Regions from separate parts of the Lactococcus taiwanensis genome, predicted to be linked through region 2. Evidence: predicted binding sites of a transcription regulator. Region 2 holds the regulator's gene; the other holds the start of a gene.
What was found. Region 2 encodes HrcA, which represses chaperone genes, less so after heat shock. Its sites were predicted from a motif close to TTAGCACTCNNNNNNNNNGAGTGCTAA; they were not measured.
Positions count from the first base shown of each region.

Region 1 (3,426 bases), 860 kb from region 2:
TTGTCTATAACCGAACAAAATCGAAAACAGATGACTTAGTAGCACGTGGAGCGAGCTATGCACAAAGTCCAAAATTGGCAGCTGAAAAAGCTGATTTCGTAATTACAATTGTAGGATATCCGAAGGATGTACGAGAAGTTTACTTTGGGACGGAGGGCATTTTTCAAAATGAGCTTTCGGGTAAGGTGCTGATTGATATGACTACGACTGAACCTACTTTGGCTAAAGAGATTTACACAGAAGCTGCTAAAAAAGAGGCAAGTGCGCTTGATGCGCCTGTTTCTGGTGGGGATTTAGGAGCTAAAAAAGCTACTTTAACCATTATGGTGGGTGGAGATGAGACTACTTATGATAAGGCTTATCCGCTGTTTGAAGCAATGGGGAAAACCATTACGCTCCAAGGTCCCGCGGGGAGTGGTCAGCACACTAAAATGGCTAATCAAATTTGTATTGCAGGAACAATGACGGGGATGACAGAGCTACTTGTCTATGCTCAAAAAGCAGGACTAGACTTGGAAAAAGTATTAACAACAGTCGGTGGCGGTTCTGGTGCCACATGGTCACTTGCCAATTATGCACCGCGCATTTTACGCGAAGATTACAGTGCAGGATTTTTTGTTAAACATTTCATCAAAGATTTAGGAATTGCCCTTGCTGAAGCGCAAAAGATGGGGCTGGAACTTCCAGCCACTGCTCAAGCTAAGAAGCTTTACGATCAGCTCGCTGACAAAGGCTTTGAAAATGATGGAACGCAAGCTTTGATTAAACTGTGGTGGGATCAAGGACATCTTCCAAAATAAGCAAAAAAGTTACTGACAGCTCTATCAGTAACTTTTTCATTTAAAAGACGTCATCATTGAATCTCAATCCGATGCGTGCTTTGTGTGGAGGACGATTTTGGTAAGTTGAGCGTCAGGACACCACCGTCATACTTGGCTGTGATGTGATCGCGCTCAACATTTGGCAAATGGTAAGAACGACTATAAGAGCCATAGTAGCGTTCGCTGTGGATGATTTCACCATCCTCATTCTTTTCTTCATTGGCTTTTTCTTGTTTACCAGATACACTCAGTATACCGTTCTCGTATTCTATCGCAATATTTTCTTTCTTTAAGCCAGGCAAATCAATTTTGACGCTGTAAGCCGTATCTGATTCGGAAACATCTGTTTTCATCGTCATTTGACGGTTAGAAGCAGGAAAACTAAAGCCATTTTTGAAGAAATTTCGACCGAAATGATTAAAGAAATCATCTCCAAAATCCATCCAATTGTTTTGATTGTTCATCAAATCGTTTGACATTGTAATACCTCCTCTAATAATAAAGATGGGAGTTCTACCGCCAAAAAAGCAGTACGATTAGTGTTTTGTTGGGGTGAAACTCCAGTTATCCTTTGGGTTATCTCTTAACCCTACACTTCTATTATAGTCAGTATTGGTCAAACTTTCAAGAAAAAAGCTCAAAAATTAGCACTTCAATACAGAGAGTGCTAATTCCTTTATCGTAAGGCTACTGATGGATTGGTCAAAAAATGTTATAATTAAGCGGAGAAGTCATGAGGATTTAATGATGAATAGTAAAAAAGAGGTAAAGCCATCGTCAGAGCTGACGGATATTAAGCAGGAATATGACCGTCAGGTAGAGCGTCTGGTCCATAAAATAAAAACGTTAGACTATGTTCAGGACTTTCAAAAAGCAGAAACCCATTTGATGGCTGAGAAGGAACTTTTTGAAACCCAAGAAGAAATGAAACAATTACAAAAAGAGGCTACCCTCTACCAAAAAATAGGAAAAAGTCAGGCTTATAAAGAGACTGCTCAGGCGGCACAAAAGCTGGAAAAAAAAATTAAACATCATCCTATCGTGGAAGATTATGCGATGAAATTGGAAAATGTTAATGATTTAGTTCAGTATGTAACCGGTCAAATTGAGGAAAAAGTGAATAGTCTTTTAAAAACGGATGAGTAAAGTGCTTACTGACCAGCCTGTCAGTAATAAAAACTTATAAAGCAATTACTGACCACTTGGTCAGTGAAAAATAACGAGAAAAGAGAGAGAAATGGCTGAGAAAATATCACCAGGAATGCAACAGTACTTGGATATCAAAAAAGATTATCCAGATGCTTTTTTGCTCTTTCGGATGGGCGATTTTTATGAACTTTTCTATGAGGATGCAGTTAATGCCGCGCAAATCTTAGAGCTGACGCTGACCTCTCGCAATAAGAATTCTGCACAGCCCATACCAATGGCAGGCGTCCCTCATCACGCCGCAACTGAATACATCGATAAACTCGTTAATTTGGGTTACAAAGTAGCAGTTGCGGAGCAAATGGAGGACCCTAAAAAAGCGGTAGGAATCGTGAAACGTGCTGTGACACAGGTCATCACACCTGGTACAACGATTGATCATGCGAATGCTGTGGACAATAATTTCCTAGTTGCTATTGAGCAGCAAGAACAGCGTTTTGCCCTGTCATATATGGATTTGTCCACAGGCGAATTTAAGGTAACGGTCTTGCAAGATTTTTCTGCAGTAGTGGGCGAAATTGCCTCACTCAAAGCGCGTGAAGTGGTCATCGGATTTTTATTAGATGAGTCCCAGAAAAAGATTTTGGATAAGCAAATGAATTTGCTGCTCTCGGAGCAACTTGACCTACCTGAAACACTCCAGATGGAGCATGGGGACCTCTCTGCCATTGAAGAACAGGTAGCTTTGAAGCTGTTAGCTTACGTCAAGCGTACACAAATGAGAGACTTGAGCCATTTACAAGAGGTTGAGCATTACGAGATTAAAGACTTTTTGCAGATGGATTTTGCCACTAAAACTTCTCTGGAGTTGACAGTGAATAAACGAGAAAATAAAAAGCATGGCACGCTCTATTGGTTATTAGATGAGACGAAGACGGCCATGGGAACCAGAATGTTACGCACATGGATTGAGCGCCCTTTGATTTCTGAAGTAGCCATAGCTAAACGGATGGCAATCGTACAGCTCTTTTTGGATCATTTCTTTGAACGTTCCGATTTGATTGAAGCACTAAAAGGGGTCTATGATTTAGAACGTTTAGCTTCGCGTGTATCATTTGGGAAAGCTCTCCCCGTTGATTTTTTACAGCTTGCACATTCGTTATCAAATGTTCCTGCAATAAAAAATATCTTGGAGTTGCTACCGCAAGAACAGATGAAGCAACTTATAGAACGTTTAGATGCCCTTCCAGAGCTTGCGGATTTAATCCATCAGTCAATCAGTGAAGAAGCTTCTCGAACCATTACCGAGGGTGGTATCATTAAAACGGGTTATAATCCTCAATTAGATAAATACCGGGAAGCCTTAGAAAATGGCACCTCTTGGATTGCTCAGTTAGAGGCTACTGAAAAAGCACGTACGGGGATTTCCACTTTACGGATTGATTATAATCGCAAAGAT
Region 1 covers NZ_CP070872.1:141,584-145,009, reverse strand. Annotated here, with positions in the region: gene JW886_RS00745 (NAD(P)-dependent oxidoreductase) at 1-800, shown strand, start outside; gene JW886_RS00740 (Hsp20/alpha crystallin family protein) at 854-1,300, opposite strand; gene JW886_RS00735 (YlbF family regulator) at 1,566-1,967, shown strand; gene mutS (DNA mismatch repair protein MutS) at 2,059-3,426, shown strand, end outside.
Region 1: a site for HrcA is predicted at 1,466-1,492, ahead of JW886_RS00740 (Hsp20/alpha crystallin family protein). Genes of this name have one in related genera too.

Region 2 (3,426 bases):
TGCAGAACATCTCATCTCTGGCTATCGTTCAGTAGCTTATCAGAATACTCTTTACGAAGGTTACATTAAAGATGAGATGGAAGGGCATGGCACCGTAAATACGGATGGATCGACGATCTCGCGAGAGCAAGCGATAAAAAATGTTCAGACTTACTCCCAACCTCCTGAAAGCTCTGAGCATAATACAGGTCTTGCTATTGATATGAGTGATATTGATAGTTTAAATGAGAGTACTGTAGCTCAGCAAGTAGCAGAACTAGCGCCTGATTATGGTTTTGTCTTGCGTTTTCCCAAAGATAAAAAATCTACTACAGGAGTAGACTATGAAGATTGGCATTTTCGTTATGTGGGAGTCGAAAACGCTAAATACATGACGACACATCATTTGACGCTTGAAGAATATCGAAGCTTGCTCCCTGATTAAAGATGGGTTATGCAGGTAAGAATTTAGAGGAAAGAATGCTACTTAAGATACGCTTATTACTTACTATTAATGTGGGTTTGTTTCTTTATACGGTCATGCTTTGTGTCCAAAAGTTGAAAACTTACCCTAATTTTTTTACAGATTTCTTTAATAATTTTGCTAGTAATACAACAAACCTTACCGCTCGCTGGCACTTTTCGTTCTTGAGTTGGCGCAGCTTGGTGTTCTTAGTCATTCTTGTAGCCCTTCTCTTTTTACTCTTAAAGTTTTGGCGGGTAACTTTTGTCCTTCTCGAAGTGATAGCAGGATTTCTTTTGTTAGATTATTTCCTGCTCCTTTTTCAAAAGCAAATCGACATGTCAGCGTTTTATCCCTTTATTGTTCTAATTATCGCTTTGATGAATATTTGGCATAACTCCAAGGTTTTGAAGCTCTTATAAAAGATAAATTAGCACTCTTGTCAAAAGAGTGCTAATTTTTATGACTTTTTCCTTGACAAGGACTTCCCAAAGGGTTATAATAAATTTGTTAGCACTTAGAGCTTTAGAGTGCTAAGTGATAAAAGAGGCTACAACGAAATGCTTTATCCTTTTGTTGTCCAGATGTTAATGTTCCTTATGTTAGGAGCGAAAGGAGTCGTCAATGATTACAGAACGTCAAAGACAAATCTTAAATCTGATCGTTTCTCTTTATGCAAAAGATCATACTCCTATTGGTTCAAAATCATTGCTTGACAGTATTCAAGCATCTAGTGCAACCATCAGAAATGATATGAAGGCATTGGAAAATTTAGGACTGATTCAAAAAGAACATTCCTCCAGTGGACGTGTTCCGAGTGTGTCAGGTTATAAGTACTTTGTAGAAAACGTCATTAAGCTAGACCAGTTTAGTCAAAATGATCTTTTCAAAGTAATGAAAGCCTTTGATGGGGAGTTATATCGATTAACTGATCTATTTGAAACAGGTGCAAAAATTTTATCCGAACTTACGGGTTTAACAAGTTTTGTACTCAACGTTCCGCAAAAAGATCAAGAGTTAGTATCCTTTGAAATGGTCATGTTGGACAGTCATTCTGTCCTTGCCGTCATTACTTTGGGCACAGGTGAAGTGAGAACGAATCAGTTTATACTTCCAAAATCGATGACCGAAGCTGACATTGGCGTGTTTACCAATCTCGTCAAAGAGCGGATGGTGGGTAAAAAAGTAATTGATATCCATTATATCTTACGAACAGAGATACCTCAGATTGTGCAACGCTATTTTAAAGTTACCAGCGAAGTTCTTGGATTATTTGAATCAATCTTTTCTGACCTGTTCGTTGAGCATTTAACGGTTGCAGGTCGGAAAAACATTTTTGATTATGCGACAGATAATTTAGGTGAGCTTTATAAATTATTTAGCGATGATCAAAGAATGTTGCAAGAGATTAGAGAGCTTACTAACAACGACGAAATGCGTGCCGTTAAGTTCGAAAATGATGAAAAGTATATGAAAAATCTAACGATTATATCGCAAAAATTTGTCATACCTTACCGTGGTTTGGGAACATTAACAGTAGTTGGACCAGTTGAGATGGATTATCAACGAACGCTTTCAACACTTGATTTGGTCGCGAAAGTAATCACGATGAAATTAAGCGACTATTATCGTTACCTTGATGGTAACCATTATGAAATTAGTAAATGATAAAAAAGTTATTTAAAAAAGGAGGGCGTATGTCCGAAGAAGCAAAAGAAGAGATTAAAAATGAACAAGCGGAGGAACAAGTCACAGAAGAATTGACTGAAGAAGCGCTTGAAGATATTGTTGAGGATGAAATTTCTGAAGTTGAAGCAGCACAAAAGCTTGCGGATGAGTGGGAAAATAAATTCCTCCGGGTTTCTGCGGAAATGCAAAATGTACAACGTCGTGCAAATGAAGAACGTCTCCAACTTATCAAGTACCGTTCTCAAGATTTAGCTAAAAAAATATTGGCTTCCCTTGATAACCTTGAACGTGCACTCGCTGTTGAAGGTTTGACAGAGGATGTCAAAAAAGGCCTTGAAATGGTCCAAGAAAGTTTAATTTCAGCCCTTAAAGAAGAAGGTGTTGAAGAAGTTTCTTATGAAAGTTTCGACCATAATCTTCACATGGCTGTTCAAACTGTCCCAGCGGATGATGAACATCCGGCTGATACAATCGTGCAAGTTTTCCAAAAAGGTTATCAACTTCACGAACGTTTACTTCGTCCAGCAATGGTTGTCGTTGCACAATAAAATAAAAAATAAAATGACCGCAAAGTCGTTAAACTATCCATAAGTAATAAGAAAAGGAGATATAAATATGTCTAAAATTATCGGTATTGACCTTGGTACAACAAACTCAGCAGTAGCAGTTCTTGAAGGAACTGAATCAAAAATTATTCCAAATCCAGAAGGAAATCGTACAACACCTTCAGTTGTAGCCTTCAAAAATGGTGAAATCATTGTCGGTGACGCTGCAAAACGTCAAGCAGTAACTAACCCAGAAACAATCATTTCTATTAAATCAAAAATGGGAACATCTGAAAAAGTTTCTGCAAATGGTAAAGAGTACACACCACAAGAAATTTCAGCAATGATTCTTCAAAACTTGAAAGCTACAGCAGAAAGCTATCTTGGAGAAAAAGTAGAAAAAGCGGTTATTACTGTACCTGCATACTTCAATGATGCGCAACGTCAAGCCACTAAAGATGCTGGTAAAATTGCTGGTCTGGAAGTAGAACGTATCGTTAATGAACCAACAGCAGCAGCTCTTGCTTACGGTCTTGATAAAACAGATAAAGACGAAAAGATTCTTGTATTTGACCTTGGTGGTGGTACATTCGACGTTTCAATTCTTGAACTTGGTGATGGAGTATTTGATGTTCTTGCAACTGCTGGTAACAACAAACTCGGTGGTGATGATTTTGACCAAAAAATCATCGACTGGATGGTTGCCGAATTCAAGAAAGAAAACGGAATTGACCTTGCCCAAGATAAAAT
Region 2 covers NZ_CP070872.1:1,005,566-1,008,991, forward strand. Annotated here, with positions in the region: gene JW886_RS05020 (M15 family metallopeptidase) at 1-424, shown strand, start outside; gene hrcA (heat-inducible transcriptional repressor HrcA) at 1,067-2,110, shown strand; gene grpE (nucleotide exchange factor GrpE) at 2,140-2,679, shown strand; gene dnaK (molecular chaperone DnaK) at 2,747-3,426, shown strand, end outside.